2 regions of the Actinoplanes teichomyceticus ATCC 31121 genome follow, and region 2 is predicted to be linked to the other one. Evidence: riboswitches for the same ligand, from Rfam matches in the RefSeq annotation. Region 2 holds a riboswitch; the other holds the start of a gene.
The links. A riboswitch is a leader RNA that binds a small molecule or an ion and turns the genes downstream of it on or off. The one in region 2 is predicted to bind S-adenosylmethionine.

Region 1 (9,334 bases), 2.8 Mb from region 2:
AGGTGTCCGGGTAGGTCAGCGGCCACAGCACCGACTCGGTCAGCACCTGCTTGACGTCGGCCAGGTCGCCGACGTCGTCCAGGGTCACCGCGGCCACCTCCAGCGTCGAGTCGGCCATCGAGGTGGGCCGGACCACGTCCAGCGCGGCCTCGAAGTCCGCCATGGTCACGGTCGGCGCGTCCGACTCCTTCTGCCGCAGCGCCGCCCGGACCCCGGCCTCGCGGGCCAGCGCGCCCAGGTCGGCGGCCACGAAACCGGGGGTACGGCCGGCCACGTCGTCCAGGCGTACGTCCTCGGCCAGCGGCATCCCACGGGTCAGCACGCCCAGCTGCTCGCGGCGCATCGCGGCGTCCGGCAGCGGCACGGTCAGCTGCAGCGCCAGCAGGTCCGGGGCGCGCAGCGACGGGTCCACCGACTCCGGCTTGCTGGTGGTGCAGACCACCGCCGCGCCGGACGCCACCGTCTCGGCCAGCACCTGGCGGAACACGGTGGGCAGGGGTCCCGACCCGTCCCGGGGCGCGAGCGCCTCCACGTCCGAGACCAGCAGGACCGCCGGATCGCCGCCGCGCAGCTCAGCGGCCAGGGCGCGGAGCCGGCCGGCCGCCGCGTCGTTGGTGAGCGCGGCCAGTTCGGGTGCCCACACCGGGCGTACCGGGGCGCCGACCGTGGCGGCGACCGCCCGGACCAGCGCCGACTTCCCGGACCCGGACGGCCCGGAGATCAGCACGCCGAGACTGACCCGGGTACCCAGCCGGGCCAGCACCTCGCGGTGATGGAAGCCCAGGTCGAGCAGCTCCGCCAGCTCCTTGGCCTGGGCACGCAGACCGGGCAGGTCGTCGATGCTGGGCGGCGGCACCTCGGGATCGGTGGAGGCCGGACCCTGCGGGCGTACGCCACGGACCGCGACCGTGCCGGTGGCCGCCGCCGCCGGGCCGTCCTGCCACCCCACCACGGTGTCCATGGTGACCAGGGCGGCGTCCGTGGCGGCCACGTCCACCACGGTCAGCAGGGTGCTGGTCCATGCGTACCCGACCCGGTTGGCCAGGCTGCGCCGGGCCGCCTCGACCAGCGACCGGTGCCCCGCCTCGGGCAGCACGTCCTGCGGCAGCAGCGACACGTCGTCCCCGGCGCTGACCACCTTGCCGAGCAGCGCGAGCCGCAGCATCTCCGGGGACACCACGGCGACGATCTCCGGGGCGCCGGCCAGGATCACCCGGCGCGCCGCGGTCACCGGGATCGGGGTGACCGTGACCTGGCCGCCGTCGCGCATCCCGAGGTTGCCGAGCGTGAGGTCGTCGGCGTACAGCAGCGCCCGGCCGGCGCCGGCCTCGGCTCGGGCCACGATCCCGGCGGTGACCCGCGTCCCGGCCAGCCGCACCGGGTCGCCCGGGTGCAGCGCCAGGGCGGCCATCACCTCCGGGTGCAGACGGACGATGCCCCGCCGGGCGTCCAGGGCGGCCGGCCGCAGGGTCACGGTCAGCGTGAGATCGTCTGCCACCGCGGATGCCTCCGATCGATCGACTGCGGTTCCCGACCGCCAACGCTAACCGGCGGACGGTAGCCGGGCGGTACGGCGCACGTTCACAGCCCGTGCTCAGCCTCGCCGGGCTAGGTTGGGCGCCATGTCTGCGTTCCTCCGGGTGACCCGGCGCCGGGCGGTCACCGCCGCGGTGGTGCTCGTGCTGCTCGCCGCCGCGACCATCTGGGCCGTGCTGCCCGACCGGGCCGCCTGGAGCGCCCAGGAGCTGCGGATCACGGTCCGCTCCGGACCGGCCGGCGACCAGCCGGTCGAGCTGGACGCCCGCTTCCTGCTGCCCCGGGACCGCTCCGGCCGGGTGCCCGCGGTGCTGCTCGCGCACGGGTTCGGCGGCAGCAAGGACTCGGTGCGCCCGGACGCCGAGTCGCTCGCCGAGCGCGGCTACGCGGTGCTCACCTGGACCGCCCGGGGCTTCGGCCGCAGTACCGGCGAGATCCACCTGGACAGCCCGGACTACGAGGTCCGGGACGCCCAGCGCCTGCTGGACTGGCTGGCGCAGCGCCCGGAGGTGCGCACCGACGCGCCCGGCGACCCCCGGGTGGGCGTGGTCGGCGGGTCGTACGGCGGCGCGCTCGCGCTGCTGCTGGCCGGCCAGGACCGCCGGGTCGACGCGATCGTCCCGTCCATCACCTGGAACGATCTGAGCCACGCCTTCCTCCCGCAGTCCGCGGACACCGCCGACACCGGGGTCTTCAAGAAGGGCTGGGCCGGCGTCTTCTTCGGCGCGAGCGCCGGCGGCGGCAACCCGGCCTGCGGGCGCTTCGCCGCCGACGTCTGCGCCGCCTACCTCTCGATGGCGACCACCGGCGTGCCGGACGCGGCCACCCGGGAGCTGCTGCGCCGGTCCAGCCCGGCCACCGTGCTCGACCGGATCAAGGCGCCCACGCTGCTGATCCAGGGCGCGGTGGACACGCTCTTCCCGCTCTCCGAGGCGGACGCCAACGCCCGGGGCATCGCGGCCAACGGCACCCCGGTCAAGGTGGCCTGGTTCACCGGCGGGCACGACGGCGGGTCCGGCCCGGGCAACGACCGGGACCGGGTCCGGTACCTCACCGCCCAGTGGCTCGACCACTACCTGAGAGGCGAGGGCGGCGCGCCGGGCGACGACTTCACCTGGTCGCGGGTGGCCGGGTTCAGCGCGACGGACCGGGACCTGGTGACCAACGGGTACTCCACGCAGGCGTACCCGGGTGTCACCGGCACCGGCGCCACCGGTCTGGACCTCACCGGGCCGGCGCGGCGGATCGCCAACCCGCCGAACGGCAACCCGGCGGCGATCTCCGCCCTGCCCGGCCTGGGCAGCCGACTCAGTTCCCTGCTCAGCGGCAACGTGGCCACCGACGTGCCGGGACAGCACGCCACCTTCGCCACCGCCCCGCTTTCCGGCGCGATCGAGGTGGCCGGCGCGCCCACGGTGCGGCTGCGCGCCGCCTCCCCGACCGGCGAGGCGGTGCTCTTCGTCAAGCTCTACGACGTCGACCCGGCCGGCACGCCCACGCTCAGCGCCGGCCTGGTCGCCCCGGTCCGGCTGACCGGCCTGCCCGCGGACATCGCCCGGGCGCGGCCGGTGACGGTCACCCTGCCGGCGATCGTCCGGGAGATGGCGGCCGGGCACACCCTCCAGGTCGTCGTCGCCACCAGCGACCAGGGGTTCCTCTCCCCGGCCGCGCCGGCCACCTACACCGTGGCGGTCGACGGGCAGCTGACGCTGCCCACCCTGGTGGGCACGCCGATCGCCTCGCCCGCGGCCGCCTGGTGGTACGCCCTCGGCGCGCTCGTCCTGGCCCTCCTGCTCGGTCTCGCGGTCCTGCTGCTGGTGCACCGGGCCCGCCGCCGGCGCCGGGTGACGGCGGTGACGAAACCGTACGCCGACACCCCGCTGGTGGTCCGCGGCCTGCGCAAGGCGTACGGCGACGGGTTCGTGGCGGTCGAGGAGATCGGCTTCACCGTCGAGCGCGGCCAGGTCGTCGGCCTGCTCGGGCCGAACGGCGCCGGCAAGACCACCACGCTGCGCGTGCTGATGGGCCTGACCAGCCCGACCGCCGGGGAGATCTACGTCTTCGGGCACCGGCTGGTGCCCGGCGCGCAGATCCTCTCCCGGGTCGGCGCGCTGGTGGAGGGCCCCGGCTTCCTGCCGCACCTGACCGGTCAGCAGAACCTGGAGGCCTACTGGCGGGCCACCGGCCGCCCGTGGGCGGACGCCCGGTTCGCCGAGGCGCTGGAGATCGCCGGTCTGGGCGCCTCGGTGCACCGCCGGACGAAGAACTACAGCCACGGCATGCGCCAGCGGCTGGCCATCGCGCAGGCCATGCTGGGCCTGCCGGAGCTGCTGGTGCTGGACGAGCCGACGGACGGCCTGGACCCGCCGCAGATCGCCGAGATGCGCCGGGTGCTCCAGCGGTACGCCACCGACGGCCGTGCCGTGCTGGTCTCCAGCCACCTGCTCGCCGAGGTGGAACAGACCTGCACGCACGCGGTCGTGGTGAACAAGGGGCGGATCGTGGCGGCCGGCCCGGTCGAGGAGATCGTCGGCGAGTCGCCGTCGGTGGCGATCGAGGTGACCGACGTGCCGGCCGCCACCGAGGTCCTCAGCGGCCTGGGGGTGCGCTCGGTGACTGCGGACGGCGCGTCCGGCCTGATCGTGGACATGAACGGCACCCCGCGCGCCGAGGTGGTCGCCTCGCTGGTGCGCGCCGGTGTCGGGGTGGACCGGGTGGTGCCGCGGCGCCGCCTGGAGGATGCGTTCCTGGCCCTGGTGGGCGACAACTCCCGGGGGAGTGGAGACCGATGAGCGCCTCTGCCGCGACGGGTTACCGCCCGTCCCGCACGCTGCCGATCCGTGCCGAGATCCGCCGCCAGGCGTCGCGCCGGCGCACCCAGCTGGCGCTCGGCTTCATGGCGCTGTTGCCGCTGATCATCCTGGTCGCCTTCGAGTTCGGCGGCGGCGAGAACGACGACGACGGCGACGGCGGGGGCGCGTTCAGCAGCCTGGTCGACCTGGCCACCTCGGGCGGGCTGAACTTCGCGCTGTTCTGCCTGGCGGTCTCCGCCGGCTTCCTGCTCGTGGTGGTCTTCGCGCTGTTCGCCGGGGACACCGTGGCCAGCGAGGCGAGCTGGGGCAGCCTGCGCTACCTGCTGGCGATCCCGGTCCCGCGGGCCCGGCTGCTCGCGGTCAAGCTGGTGGTGGCGCTGGGGTACGCGCTGCTCGCGCTGGCCGTGCTGGCCGGCACCGGGCTGCTGGTCGGGACGCTGCGCTACGGCTGGCACCCGCTGGGCAGCACGGTCGCCGCGCCGATCCCGCCCGGCGCGGGGGTGCTGCGGCTGCTCGGCATCCTGGCCTACCTGGCCGTGGTGCTGCTGGTGGTGGCCGGCCTGGCGTTCCTGCTCTCGGTGCTGACCGACGCCGCCCTGGGCGCGGTCGGCGGCGCCGTGCTGCTCTGGATCCTCTCCAGCATCCTGGACCAGATCACCGCGCTCGGCTCGATCCGCAACGCGCTGCCGACCCACTACAGCGACGCCTGGCTGGGCCTGCTGTCCACCCCGGTGCAGACGGAGGACCTGGCCAAGGGGGCGATCTCGGCGATCGTCTACGCCGCGATCTTCTGGGGGCTGGCGTTCCACCGGTTCACCCGCAAGGACGTCACCTCCTGACGGCATCCGGCGAACGGGGGACCGGCCGCCGCCGGTCGGGTGCCCGCGGAAGGAGGTCGCTCACAACTCGGGATCTTCCTGGGGCGGCGGCGGGATCTCGTCGTAAGCTTCGGGGAACAACTGAATACCTCATCCAGAGGGGCAGAGGGAACGGCCCGATGAAGCCCCGGCAACCACCGCGCATGTCTCGATGACGAGGCCGCGCGCGGCAGGTGCTAATTCCGGCCTCCGCGGTAGGTCGCCGCCGGGGAAAGATGAGAGGAAGGCCTCGATGACGTCCACCGTCAGCACACCCGCCGCCACCACCTCGCCCGCCCGCGGCCTGGTCTGCCGTGCCTGCGGCGCGGAGTACCCGCTCGCCGCCCAGCACGCCTGCTACGAGTGTTTCGGCCCGCTCGAGGTGGCCTACGACGAGGCCGCGCTCGCGCGGGTGACCCGGGCCGAGATCGAGGCGGGCCCGCAGAACATCTGGCGCTACGCGGCGCTGCTCCCGGCCGGTCAGGACCCGGCCACCCGGGTGACCCTCGACCCCGGTCTGACCCCGCTGGTCAGCGCCCCGGCGCTGGCCGCCGCGCTGGGCCTGACCGCTCCGCTCTGGATCAAGGACGACTCGCAGAATCCGACGCACTCGTTCAAGGACCGGGTGGTGTCGGTGGCGCTGACCGCCGCGAAGGAGCTCGGCTTCCGGCGGTTCTCCTGCGCCTCCACCGGCAACCTGGCCAACTCGGTGGCCGCGCACGCGGCCCGCGCCGGGGTGCCCAGCATCGTGTTCATCCCGTCCGACCTGGAGCAGGGCAAGGTCGTCACGACCGCGGTCTACGGCGGCGACCTGGTCGCCATCGAGGGCTCCTACGACGACGTCAACCGGCTGTGCAGCGAGCTGGTGGAGACCGACGAGTTCGAGGACACCGCGTTCGTCAACGTGAACGTGCGCCCGTTCTACGCCGAGGGCTCCAAGACGCTGGGCTACGAGGTGGCCGAGCAGCTCGGCTGGCGGATCCCGGCCCAGGTGGTCATCCCGATGGCCTCCGGTGAGCTGCTCACCAAGGTGGACAAGGCGTTCAGCGAGCTGGTCGAGATCGGACTGGCGCAGGCGCCGGAGGGCGGCTGGACCGTCTTCGGCGCGCAGTCGGCCGGCTGCAATCCGATCGCGGTGGCGCTGCACCACGACACCGACGTGATCGTCCCGGTGAAGCCGACCGGGATCGCGAAGTCGCTGAACATCGGGGACCCGGCCGCCGGGCCGTACGCGATCGAGGCGGTGCGCCGCACCGGCGGGTGGATGGACTACGCGAACGACGACGAGATCCGTGCCGGCATCCGCCTGCTCGCCGAGACCACCGGCATCTTTGCCGAGACGGCCGGCGGCACCACCGTCGCGGTGCTCAGGAAACTGGTGGAGAGCGGCCGGTTGGACCCCGCGAAGGAGACGGTCGTCTACAACACCGGCGAGGGGCTGAAGACGCTGGACGCGATCGCCGGGGAGGCCGGGCCGACCCACCGGATCAAGCCCTCGCTGCGTGGCGCGCGCGAGGCCGGCCTGCTGGGATAGCACTCGGTGACCGGACATCTGCCGGTTGTCGAATATTCCTCCCCCGGAGGGCTTGCGCGCCGATCCCCGGATGGGCAGGATGCATGTCGCGGGAGGACGCGACGCCGTACGAGGCCCCTCACCCGAGCTTGGCGACAATCTCCGAGGGACCCAACGACCCAGCGCTGACCCAATGGCTCCGTGCCGGAGGCGCTGTGCGCCCGTCCTCCCGACCAAACCCCCTCAGCGGAACCGCCGCAGCCATGGGCGCGGCGGGAGCTCCTCGGGATAACCGCCGTCGTTCAGGCCGGCGTGGCGTTCGAACCAGTTGCGGACGCCGAACGATCCCGTCGTCACATAGGACCAGCCACAGGCGAGCCAGTAGGCGGGCCAGAACAGCGGGCCGAGCACCGCGTACTGGCCCGCGTGCCGGCTCTCGTGGGCCAGCAGGGCGGACCGTTGCTCGTGCAGCAGCCACTCGGCGGAGCGGCGCGTGATGATCACCGAGCCGACCGTGAAGCAGGACGCCGGTGGCATCCGGAGCCGCCAGCCCTCGGCGATCAGCACCCCGTGCCGGCCCCGCCGGATCCTCGTCCGGGTGAGCAGGGCGAGCAGGAGGCCGGCGCCGGTGGTCCCGTTCGCGGCGGTGAGTACCGTGCGGGCGACATGCCAGGGGCGGCCGGCCATCAGATCCGCCGGCGCATCTGCAGCTGGGTGAGGACCGGCACGGTCGGGTGCGGCAGGCGCAGCCCGGTGTCCTCGAAACCGAGTTTCTGGTACGCCCGGACGGCCCGGTCGTTGCCGACGACGACCTCCAGCATCAGCTCGTGCCGGCCGGCCGCGGTGGACCAGTCGGCGACCGCCTCGATCAGGCCGGGCAGCAGCTTGCCGCCCCGGCTCGCGGGTGTCAGGTAGACCGAGAAGACCACGGTGACCTGTGGCTCGTCCGGGATGGCGGTGCCGCCGGCGTGCCCGGTCAGCGGGCCGGCGCCCGGGTCGACGACGAACTGGGCGAGATCGGGGCCGCTGGCCGACATGGCGAGCCGCTGCCGGAACCCCTCGTGCGAGCGGGCGGCGGCCTGGGCCAGCGTCTCCAGGAAGGCGAGCGGGCTGTCGGCCAGCATCTCCAGCCGCAGGGCACGCAGCCGGCCGGCGTCCTGCGGGGTGACCCGGCGTACCGTCCAACTTCCCATGTCGTCCTGACTACCCGCCGCGGCGGCCGGCGGCAACCGTCTTGCCGCGAACGGGACGGTGAACGGCCGGTGCGCGGCGGGGCCGGGGTGACCGCCGGGATGACCGTCCGAGCTGGGCGTGAAGATCTTTACCCGGATTCCGGGCCGGACTCGTGGGTTTCGCGGGAAGATGGGGTTTCTTGCACTCGGCACCCGGGAGTGCTAAACAAGTGATTGGCACTCGCGACCCGTGAGTGCCAACAGGTCGGGACGGTGGGGTTCCGGTCACGGCGCCGCCATCGGCGCCGCGGCACGAAACCGGTCGTCGCGGGCTATCCGGCTCGGCCTGAGGACGTCACATCGCCAGGTGGTGACGTCCGCAGACTTCCTCAATGTGCGGGGGCGGGCCGATGCGGCCCGACGCCGCGGATGTCCAGGAGGACAACGCCGTATGGCCAAGATCATCGCATTCGACGAGGAGGCTCGTCGGGGCCTCGAGCGGGGCATGAACCAGCTCGCCGACGCGGTCAAGGTGACCCTCGGCCCGAAGGGCCGCAACGTCGTTCTCGAGAAGAAGTGGGGCGCTCCCACGATCACCAACGATGGTGTGTCCATCGCCAAGGAGATCGAGCTCGAGGACTCGTACGAGAAGATCGGCGCCGAGCTGGTCAAGGAGGTCGCCAAGAAGACCGACGACGTCGCCGGTGACGGCACGACGACGGCGACCGTCCTGGCCCAGGCTCTGGTCCGCGAGGGCCTGCGCAACGTCGCCGCGGGCGCGAACCCGATGGCCCTGAAGCGGGGCATCGAGGCCGCCGTGGCCAGCGTCTCCGAGGGCCTGCAGCAGCTGGCCAAGGACGTGGAGACCAAGGAGCAGATCGCCTCCACCGCGTCCATCTCGGCCGGTGACTCCACGGTCGGCGAGATCATCGCCGAGGCCATGGACAAGGTCGGCAAGGAAGGCGTCATCACCGTCGAGGAGAGCAACACCTTCGGCCTGGAGCTGGAGCTCACCGAGGGTATGCGCTTCGACAAGGGCTACATCTCGGCGTACTTCATGACCGACGCCGAGCGGATGGAGGCCGTCTTCGACGACCCCTACATCCTGATCGCCAACAGCAAGATCTCCGCGGTCAAGGACCTGCTGCCGATCCTCGAGAAGGTCATGCAGTCCGGCAAGCCGCTGGTCATCATCGCCGAGGACGTCGAGGGCGAGGCCCTGGCCACCCTGGTCGTCAACAAGGTCCGTGGCACCTTCAAGTCCGTCGCCGTCAAGGCCCCGGGCTTCGGTGACCGCCGCAAGGCCATGCTGGAGGACATCGCCATCCTCACCGGTGGCGCGGTCATCAGCGAGGAGGTCGGCCTGAAGCTGGACGCCGCCGACCTGTCCCTGCTGGGCCAGGCCCGCAAGGTCGTCATCACCAAGGACGAGACCACCATCGT
Region 2 (9,334 bases):
ACATCTACAAGACGCAGATCCCGCTGCTGCGGGCGATCGCCCCGGACCGGGCCACCGACCTGCTGGAGTCGCTGATCCGGGTCTGCGAGGAGGAGGGCAACTTCCCGATCGGCTACCGGATGGCCCGCGGCGCCGACCGGTTCTTCCGGCAGGCGTCGGCCCTGGCGCACACCGCGCTCGCCGACGCGCACGCGCTGGACCGGTCCGGCATCGACTGGGGCTGGGCGCTCGTGCACATGGTCGACGACCTGCGCCGGATGTACGGCGAGGACTTCTTCGAGCACGGCCTGGTGCACCCGATCACGCACACGCTGGACCTGGCGTACGCCCACCACTGCACCGCCAAGGTGGCGCGCGCGCTCAACGACCGGCGGCTCGCCGACGACCTGGAACGCCGCAGCCACCAGTGGGTGAACGCGTTCGACCCGGCCACCGGGCTGCTGCGCGACTCGGAGTTCTACGAGGGCGGCAAGTGGAACTACTCGTTCCGGCTGCTGCACGACATGGCCGCCCGGATCGAGCTGGCCGGCGGCGACCGCGGGTTCATCGACAAGCTGGACCGCTTCTTCGGGTACGGCGCGGAGCCGGTCCGCCAGCCCGGGATCAGCCCGCTGCCGGCCGAGATGGCTCTCGGGTACGCCCTGAACCGGTTCGAGGGGCTCAACAACGAGCCGGACATGGAGGCGCCCTGGGCGTACCACTACGCGGGCCGTCCGGACCGTACCGCCGAGATCGTGCACTCCGCGCTGACCTGGCAGTTCGGCACCGGGCCCGGCGGGCTGCCGGGCAACGACGACTCCGGTGGTCTCAGCGCCTGGTACGTCTGGGCGTCCCTGGGCCTGTTCCCGGTCGCCGGGCAGGGCCTGTTCCTGCTCAACACGCCCGCGTTCGCCCGGGCCGCGCTGCGCGTCGGCGACGAGGAGTTCGTCATCGAGACCAGCGGGCACCGGGAGACGCCGATCGGGGTCGACGGCCTCGACCGCGACCCGCCGCCGCAGTACGTGCAGTCCGCCACGCTCGACGGCAAGCCGCTGCACGCCGCCCACCTGTCCGCCACCGACGTGCACCGCGGGGGCCGGCTGCACCTGCGGCTCGGCCCCGAGCCGACCACCTGGGGACACGGGATCCGCCCGCCGTCCCATCCATTCACCCTCGCCCATTCCCCTGCGACTCCTAAGGAATGACCATGAGCCGTCCTACCCGGAGACTCGTGATCGCGGTCCGCGCCGATCCGGTTATCTGCGGGCATTCGGGTGAGGCACGCAATCTCGCCGAGGTGGCCCTGACCCGGGGCTTCGACGACGTACGCCTGCTCACCTGGCCGATCCCCGCCCTGCAGGCGGCCGGCCTGCCGCTGAAGCCGCTGGACCGGCTGCTGCCGTACAGCGACGGCATCACCGTCGAACGCCCGGAGGCGGTCGGCGACTACCGGGTGCCGGACGGCCGGCACCTGGCCGGGCTCACCGGCCGGCTGGTCGAGCTGCTCAGCGACGGCGTGCCCACCGTGTGCCTGTCGATGTACCTGGTCCCGCACACCCAGGTGATCAACGATGCGGTCACCGCGGCCCGGGCGGCCGGCTTCGCCCCGCGGGTGCACACGATCGCCAAGGCGGTCGGCTCGGACGTCACCAACGTCATCCGCTCCTGCCTGCGCGAGGGACGCTTCGGCGCGGCGACGGTGCTGCTGACCACGTTCCTGGCCAGCGACGAGGTGGTGGCGGTCTCGGCGTACACCAGGGACGAGATCATCGCGTCGGCCGAGGAGGTCGACGCGCACCGCGGCACCGCCTTCGCTCAGGCCTGCCGGGAACGGGTCACGGTCAGCTACCCGCCGATCGACTCGTCGGCGTTCCTCGGCCTCGACCGGCCGGCCATCGACGCCGCCCTGGCCGGGCGCGGCCTCCAACGCGACGGATACCTGCTGTTCCTGTCCCGGGTGGCCCGCGCCAAGGGCGTCTACGACCTGGTCATGGCGTACGGCAAGATGCGCTGCCGGGAGAAGGTCCCGCTGGTGATCGCCGGCACCGGGCCGGCACTGGAGCACGTGCGCGCGATGGCCGCGCACGACGACCGGATCATCTTCCTCGACGATGTCGACGACGACGAGAAACCGCTGCTGATGGCCGGGTGCGCCGCCTACGCGCTGCCCACCCGCCCGGAGCCGGACTTCGTCGAGACGTTCGGCATCGCCCTGGCCGAGAAGATGCTGGCCGGCGGCGGCCCGATCGTCACCACCCGTACCGGCGGGACCGGCGAGGCGGTCGGCGACACCGCGATCATCGTCGACGCGGGCGACGTCGACGCGCTGGGCGAGGCGCTGGACCGGGTCGTCCTGGAGCTGCCGGAGACCGAGAAACGCGCGATGGAGAAGCGCGCCCGCGACTACGCCATGCGGTTCGACCGGGTCGCGGTCTTCGACTCCCTCTTCCCGCGGGGTGACGTTGACGCGCGGGAGGGGCTGGTGGCGCGCGGCCGCTCCTGAGCACACGTCGGGTCCGGCCTTCGCGCGCGGGAGGAGCCGCCGCATACCACCATGAATGCCGGCCCGCTGTGCCCGGCGGCTCAGAGTGCCGACAGGCGCGCCTCCAGCCTGGCGCGGCAGTGCGGCCACTCCGACGCGACCACCGAGTACATCGCGGAGTCGCGCAGCCGCCCCTCCTCGCCCGGCGCCCACGACCGGGACCAGGACCGCAGCACGCCCTCGAAGGTGGCCCCGATCCGCTCGATCGCCGCCCGCGACCGCTCGTTGCGGGCGTCGGTCTTGAGATCCACCCGGACCGCGTTCCACCCCTCGAAAGCGTGCCGGAGCAGCAGGTACTTCGCCTCGGTGTTGACTCCGGCGCCCTGCGCGGACGCGGCCAGCCAGGTGAAGCCGATCTCGACCGCGCACAGCTCGTCCCGGTCCGGCCACGGCCGCGGATCCCACAGCCCGGTCACGCCGACGGCGCGCCCGGTGGCGCGCAGAACCTGCGCGTACGGCCGCAGCACGCCCGCCTCGGTCCGGGCGAGCTGCGCGTCGAGGTATCCGTCCACCTCGGCGGCCCGCGGCACCCAGGTCCACCGGTACGACCGGCGGTCCTCCTCGACGGCCACGGCCAGGTCGCCCGCGTGCCGCCGGGCCAGCGGTTCGAGGCGGACCAGCCGTCCCTCCAGGACCGGAGCGTCGAGGTTCTTGAGCAGCACGGCACGGCTCCCTTCGCGGCTTGCCCGGCGCACCGCGCGCCGGGCCCGGTCATCACCCGGGGCACCCCACCCGCACGTCGGAGGGTTGCCGGCCAGCAAGCCGGGGCTGAACGCTGGCACTCATGACCCGACGGCCACCCTAGCAACACCGCCCCGGCCGCGCCGTCCCGCGCGGCGCGGCACAGACCCGGCGGGCGAGCCCGGGCCGGGGCCAGCGGGTGTGGATAGGGTGACGACATGCGCATCTCGATCTGGCCGGGCGCCGGTCAGCCCTGGCCGGACATCCTGGAAACGGCCTCGCACGCGGCCGGCACCGGCTGGGACGGCGTCTGGATCGCCGACCACTTCATGCCGAACGCGGGCGCCGGGCGGGACCCCGAACACCCCACCCTGGAGGCCGGTTCGCTGGTCGCCGCGCTCGGCGCGGCCGTCCCCCGGGTCCGGATCGGCACCCTGGTGTACGGCAACACCTACCGTCACCCGGCCGTGCTGGCCAACATGGCGGCGACCGTCGACCACATCACCGGCGGGCGCTTCACCCTGGGTGTCGGCGCCGGATGGCAGCTCAACGAGCACGAGCAGTACGGCATCGAGCTGCCCTCGGTGAAGCAGCGCCTGGACCGGTTCGTCGAGGCGTTGCAGGTGCTGCGCGGCCTGCTGCGCGAGCCACGCACCACCCTGCACGGCGAGTACTACCAGCTCACCGACGCGGTCTGCGAGCCGAAACCGGTGCAGGACCCGCTGCCCATCATGATCGGCGGCAGTGGTGAGAAGCGGATGCTGGGTGTGGTCGCGCAGTACGCCGACCTGTGGAACGCCTGGGGCCGGCCCGAGCTGATCGCGCACAAGTCGGCGGTGCTCGACCGGTTCTGCGCCGAGCACGGCCGGGACCCGAAGTCCATCGCCCGTACCGCGCAGGCGATCACCGTGGTGGACGGCCCGCTGCCGGAAGGGCTGCCGGTGCCGGCCGCCGGCGGCAGCCCGGAGCGGCTCGCCGACGCCATCGCCGAGTACCGCGCGGCCGGCCTGGACGAGCTGATCGTGCCGGACGGCTTCCTCGGCACCGGCGCCGAGAAGCTCAAGGCGATGGACACCGTCCTCGCCCTGGTGCGCGGATAGCGCGGCCCGGATCGAGGTCAGCCACCGCGGTCCGACTTCTCACGTCGCCGATCCGGCCGCCGACATTGACAAGGCGACCCGCACGGTGCGGGCCAGGTGAGGTGAAAGGCCGGCGTGTGATGGAGCTGCCCGAGATCGGTGCCCCGATGTTCCTGGCCCTCGGGGACGGCGTGAACTTCCGTTCCCGGCTGGAGTCGGTCGACCCGGACACCTTCAGCGTGGCCGCCCCGCTGGAGACCAGCGGCCCGGAGGGCTTCCTGCCCGGTTACGAGTTCGAGGTGTTCTGGGTGCCGCCGCGCTCCCGGATCGTGATGCCGGTGCTGCTCAAGGGCATCTCCGACGGCGCCCCGTTCCGGTGGAACCTGTTCCCGACCGCGGAACCGGTGGTGAGCAACCGGCGCCAGTTCGCCCGCGGCGGCGCGGGCGCCCCGGTCCGGCTCTTCGGCGAGTGGGGCGAGCAGGAGCGCAACGGCCGGATGCTGGACATCAGCGAGGGCGGTCTGCGCTTCTGGATGCCGGAGGCCAAGGGCGTCAAGGAGGGCGACCACATGCGGGCGCTGGTCTGGCTCGGCACCAGCGAGGCCGAGCTGACCGGCCGGGTGCACGCGGTCCGGCCGGCCGTGGGGGAGCCCGGTCTGCACGTGGTGCTGATCTTCCGGACCGTCGACCCGCTCGCCCAGATGATCCGGCAGTACGTGATCGCCTGGGAGATCGGCGAGCGGCGCAAGGCCAAGTACGGCCAGTGACGGCATCTCCGGATGCCCGAGGCGGCTGCCCGCCGGGTCCGGCGTGACCGCACGGCACGGCGGGCGGCGGTGGCCCGTCGCCCGCGACGCGCGGGGATGACGCCGAACCCGGCGGACGACGGTCACTTCACCATGGACCCGGTCCATTTCGCGCCCTCCGGGGCGACCGCGATACAGGTGACGCTGCGGTCCACCGTCCAGGACCGGCTGGACGGGTAGACGTAGTAGATCTCGGCGTCGGCGAACCGGCCGATGGCGTACGGCTCGATCGAGCGGTCGCAGCGCTTCTCGGCCTGCGCCTCGACCTTCGCGTCGCCGGGGAAGGCGCCGGCCGGGAGGGTGAAGACCGTGTACACCTCGCCCTCGTGCCTCTGCGAGCAGGCGACCACCGGCAGGTCGTAGACGGTGTCGGCGTCGGTGATGGTGGCGATGCAGTCGCCGGCGGCCAGCTTGTCGGTGCGTACGTCGGCGGGTTCGCTGGATGCGGCGCTCGGCCGTCCCCCGGAGGTGACGGTGGTGCTCGTCTCGCTGTCGTCGCCGATCGCCAGACCGATCGCGATCAGCGCGACGATCGCCGTGAACCAGGCGACGGACAGGCTCAGACCGGCGACGGCCAGCCCGCGGCCACGGTCGCCGCGCCGGCGGATCTGGCCCAGGGCGATGAGGCCGAAGACGATGCCGAGCAGGCCGCCGAGGATGCCGAAGATCAGCGAGGCGATGGCGAAGCCGTTGGTCCGGCCGGAGTCCGGCGGCCCGTACATCGGGTACGGCGCGGGGTGACCCGGGTACGGCTGCCCCGGGTAGCCCGGGTACTGCTGGCCCGGGTACTGCTGAGCGGGGTACGGCTGGCCCGGGTAGGCGGGCGGTGGGTAGCCGCCGGGCGGTGTGGCGTGCGCCGGGTCCGGATGTCCGGGCTGCGCCGGATAGCCCGGCTGCGGGGTGACCGGCGGCACGCCGTACATGGGGTTGCCGCCGACCGGGGCCGGCGCGCTCAGCGGGTCACCGGTCGCCGGGATCGCGGCCAGCGGATCCGCCTGCTGCGGAAGGGGGGTCAGACCGGGGGCCGGGTGCGGCTGCCCGGGGATTTCCTCGTTCACGCCGGGACGCTAACGCACGAACCGAGCATCGCCGGGCGCACGACGGTGAAGATTGCGTATCGACCGAGGTGGAGCCGGCGCGGGCGGGCCCCCGCGCCGGCTCGCGGCTCACCTGAGCAGGCGCCGGTCGGTGTGCAGCGGCTGCGGCAGCTGGATGGTGATCCACTCGTTGTCGTCCGCGCGTCCGGCGGTCCGGCCGCTGGAGAACGGGAAGTTGTTGTCGTTGAGCACGGCCAGATGGGTGTCGTCCAGGATCACCACGTCCTCGATGGTCTGGAACGGGAAGGTGAACGTGGTGCCGAACCCGCCCAGCCGCTTCGGGTTGGCGATGTTCATCAGGTCGACCAGCAGGGTCTTGTCCAGCAGCCCGTCGCGGTCGCGGTCGCGCTTGTCGGCCAGGTAGAGCCGCTTGAAGACGGCCGTGGCGCCCTGCCCGCCGTCCCGCTCGATGATCAGGAAGCGGTCCCGGTCCACCGCGATGGCGTCGCCGATGGCGTTGGTGGCCGACTCCAGCCGGTAGCGGTAGCGCTTGCCGGTGTACCTCTGGGCGCGGGTGTCGAACTCGTTGAGCCGCAGCTGCCCCGGGGTGTCGCCGGTGACGGTGCCCTCCAGCAGGCCGTAGACGTACCGCCCGCCCGGGGAGGAGGCCAGGCCCTCGAATCCCTTGCTGCTGCCGGTGGTCGCCGGGACGCCGGTGCGGGCCGCGGTCTCCGGCGCGACCACCCCGTCGAGCGGGATCGGCGCGGTGAGCAGCCGGCCACCCCGATCGAAGTGCAGCAGGTACGGGCCGAACTCGTCGCCGATCCAGAACGTGCCGTCGGCCGCCTTGACGATCGACTCGACGTCGAAGTCGGCGCCGGTCAGTACCCGGTCGGCGCGGGTCAGCGGCCACGGGACCTTCCCGTTCGGGTCGGTCAGGTTGACGCCGCCGACCACGTCCACCGTGTTGGTGGCGAAGGCCGGGGCGAGCCGGTGCACGCGCAGCAGGAAGTCGGCGGAGTTGGCCTGGTTGCCGTACCCGTTGTCGGAGAGCACGTCGAAGGTGCCGTCGTGGTTGTCCACGATGCCGGAGAAGCCCTGCACCGGCTGGTCCGCGAACGGCGCGGTGAATCCGTGCAGGTCACCGGTGACCAGCGCGCCGGACGGCTCGCTGCCCGGGACGAACGTGCCGGCCGGCAGCGCGGCCCAGCCGGTCAGCGTCGGCGTGGTGACCTTCGGGTGCCCGCCGGCGTAGGACGCGGTGCCGGCCAGGGCGACAGCGAGGACCAGCGCGCCGGCGCCGGCGAGCGTGCGATTGGCGATCTTTCCCATGAGGCCGGACGTTAGGGAGACCGGGTGAACCGGCAGCAACACGCCGATGGCCGCGGACCGGCCTGCGGTGGGCCCTTCGACTCCGGCCGCCGCCGGCACACGCTGCCGGACCGCCCGCGCCAGGCGCGCCACCGGCACCAGGCGCGCCACCTGCCACGGGCACCAGCGGCGCCAGGGGCACCAGCGGCGCCAGGGGCACCAGCGGCGCCAGGGGCACCAGCCGCGCCCGGGCACCAGGCGCGCCCGGGCACCAGGCGCACCAGGCGCGGCCGGGCGGCGCGGGCCGCTCCGGTCCGCTGTACAGCGGCGGGCGCCGTCAGACGCGGCCGGCGGCGCGGTCCAGGAGGTCGTCGGCGGGGCAGCGGCCACGGCCGACGTACGTCTCGGTGAAGTCGGCGAGCGCGTCGCGCAGCTCCCGGCTGACCCCCTGGCGGGCCAGCGCGGCGTAGGCGGCGACGAAGCAGGCGCGGGCCGCGCCGGCCAGCACCGGATCGGTGAGCGCGTCGCGGGCGGCGCGTTCCCACAGGCGGGGCTCGTCGGCCAGGTGCGCGGTGGCGGCCTCGGCCTCCTCGGCGGCGCGGGGATCGTCGAGCAGGGCGGTGATCACCGCGGCGGGGACGCGCCAGCCGTTGCCCGGCTGCCGGTCGGCGACGTCGATCTCCAGATGACCGCGGGCGGCCACCGGCGGGCGGAGCGCGGCGAGGTGGCGGTGCAGGTCCGTCTCGGCCAGGCGGGCGCCGGCGCGCAGGCGGTCGCGCAGGCTGCGGCCGGTCCCGGTGGGGGCCTTCATGACGTACGCGGACCAGGCCGTACGTGGGTCGGTTGCGCACCGTGCCGGGCCGGACGCCGCGGCGCGCGGGATCGGCAGGCCCTGGGCCGGACCGGTCTGCGCGGCGCGCGGGGCCGGCAGATCCTGGGCCGGGCCGGCGGTCCGCCGGTCGCCGGGCTCGCACGGCGGGGCGCTCGGGCCGGGCGGCAGCACCGGAAGGTCGCGCCGCAGCGCCTGGCGGACGCTGCGCCAGCCGGTCGGGCGGCCGTGCCGCAGCGGGGCGTTCGCGAACGCGGCGGCCAGCACCGGAGCCAGGGTGTGCGCGAGGGCCCAGCGACGCCGCAGCCCGAGCGGGCCGCCGTCGTCCAGGCCCGCCTCCAGGCCGATCCGGACGCCCGCGGTGGCGGCGCCGTAGGCGTGCACCGGACCCTCCGGGTGCACGGTGTCGGTGGCGAACGGCAGCACGCTCAACCCGTGCTGGTCCATCACCCGGGTGGCCGCGGCCAGGTCGTCGGACATCCGGCGGAGGGCGACCTCCAGCCCGGGCGACGGGGGACCGCTGACCACGACCACGCCCGGTGACCGGGCGTCCAGGAAGCCGTGCCGCAGCGGCCGCCGGCCGGTCGGCGCGCAGGCCGGATCCAGCAGGAGGTCCACCGCGATCCCGGCGAACCCCGGCATCCCGGGCTGGAACGCCCGGGCCGCGAAGAAGTCCTCGGCCGCCTGCTCGGTCAGGGTGGTCACGCGTTGCCTCCGCTTTGCGTCCGAGGAGTGGGGTGCGGGTGTTCCGGAGCCGGTCCGGGCCGGCGCCGGAGCGCGGTCCGGCGGGCCGGCGCCGGGAGTGGTCGGAGCGTCAGGTGAGGTCCCCGCCGCTCCCGGCGGTCGGCCCCCGTTGCGGCAGAGCATAGCATTCCTATCTGCGCGATAGGAAAAACGGCGCCCGCGATCCGCTTCCACGCCGCCGCCCGGGCCCGGCTGTCGCGCCCCGCCGCCCGCGGCGCTGTCCGGGCGGGTGGTTCGACCCGGCACGGTGGCCGGCGCGCGTCACCGCCCGGTGGACTCCAGCTGGTCGAAGGCCATGCTCCACCACGACTCCGGGTCGGCGAAGG

Region 1: another riboswitch for S-adenosylmethionine. It lies ahead of thrC (threonine synthase); the one in region 2 lies ahead of ACTEI_RS10535 (GNAT family N-acetyltransferase).

What each region holds. Positions count from the first base shown of each region.
Region 1 covers NZ_CP023865.1:7,849,524-7,858,857, reverse strand. The annotation lists gene ACTEI_RS34635 (AAA family ATPase) at 1-1,498, opposite strand, end outside; gene ACTEI_RS34630 (alpha/beta fold hydrolase) at 1,623-4,328, shown strand; gene ACTEI_RS34625 (ABC transporter permease) at 4,325-5,188, shown strand; SAM riboswitch class I at 5,315-5,449, shown strand; gene thrC (threonine synthase) at 5,460-6,740, shown strand; gene ACTEI_RS34615 (hypothetical protein) at 6,963-7,406, opposite strand; gene ACTEI_RS34610 (GNAT family N-acetyltransferase) at 7,406-7,912, opposite strand; gene groL (chaperonin GroEL) at 8,343-9,334, shown strand, end outside.
Region 2 covers NZ_CP023865.1:2,342,846-2,352,179, forward strand. The annotation lists gene ACTEI_RS10525 (glycoside hydrolase domain-containing protein) at 1-1,184, shown strand, start outside; gene ACTEI_RS10530 (glycosyltransferase) at 1,187-2,482, shown strand; gene ACTEI_RS10535 (GNAT family N-acetyltransferase) at 2,563-3,183, opposite strand; SAM riboswitch class IV at 3,195-3,311, opposite strand; gene ACTEI_RS10540 (TIGR03560 family F420-dependent LLM class oxidoreductase) at 3,421-4,302, shown strand; gene ACTEI_RS10545 (PilZ domain-containing protein) at 4,422-5,048, shown strand; gene ACTEI_RS10550 (DUF4190 domain-containing protein) at 5,171-6,145, opposite strand; gene ACTEI_RS10555 (esterase-like activity of phytase family protein) at 6,254-7,456, opposite strand; gene ACTEI_RS38200 (glutamate-cysteine ligase family protein) at 7,773-8,969, opposite strand; gene ACTEI_RS10575 (SUKH-4 family immunity protein) at 9,270-9,334, opposite strand, start outside.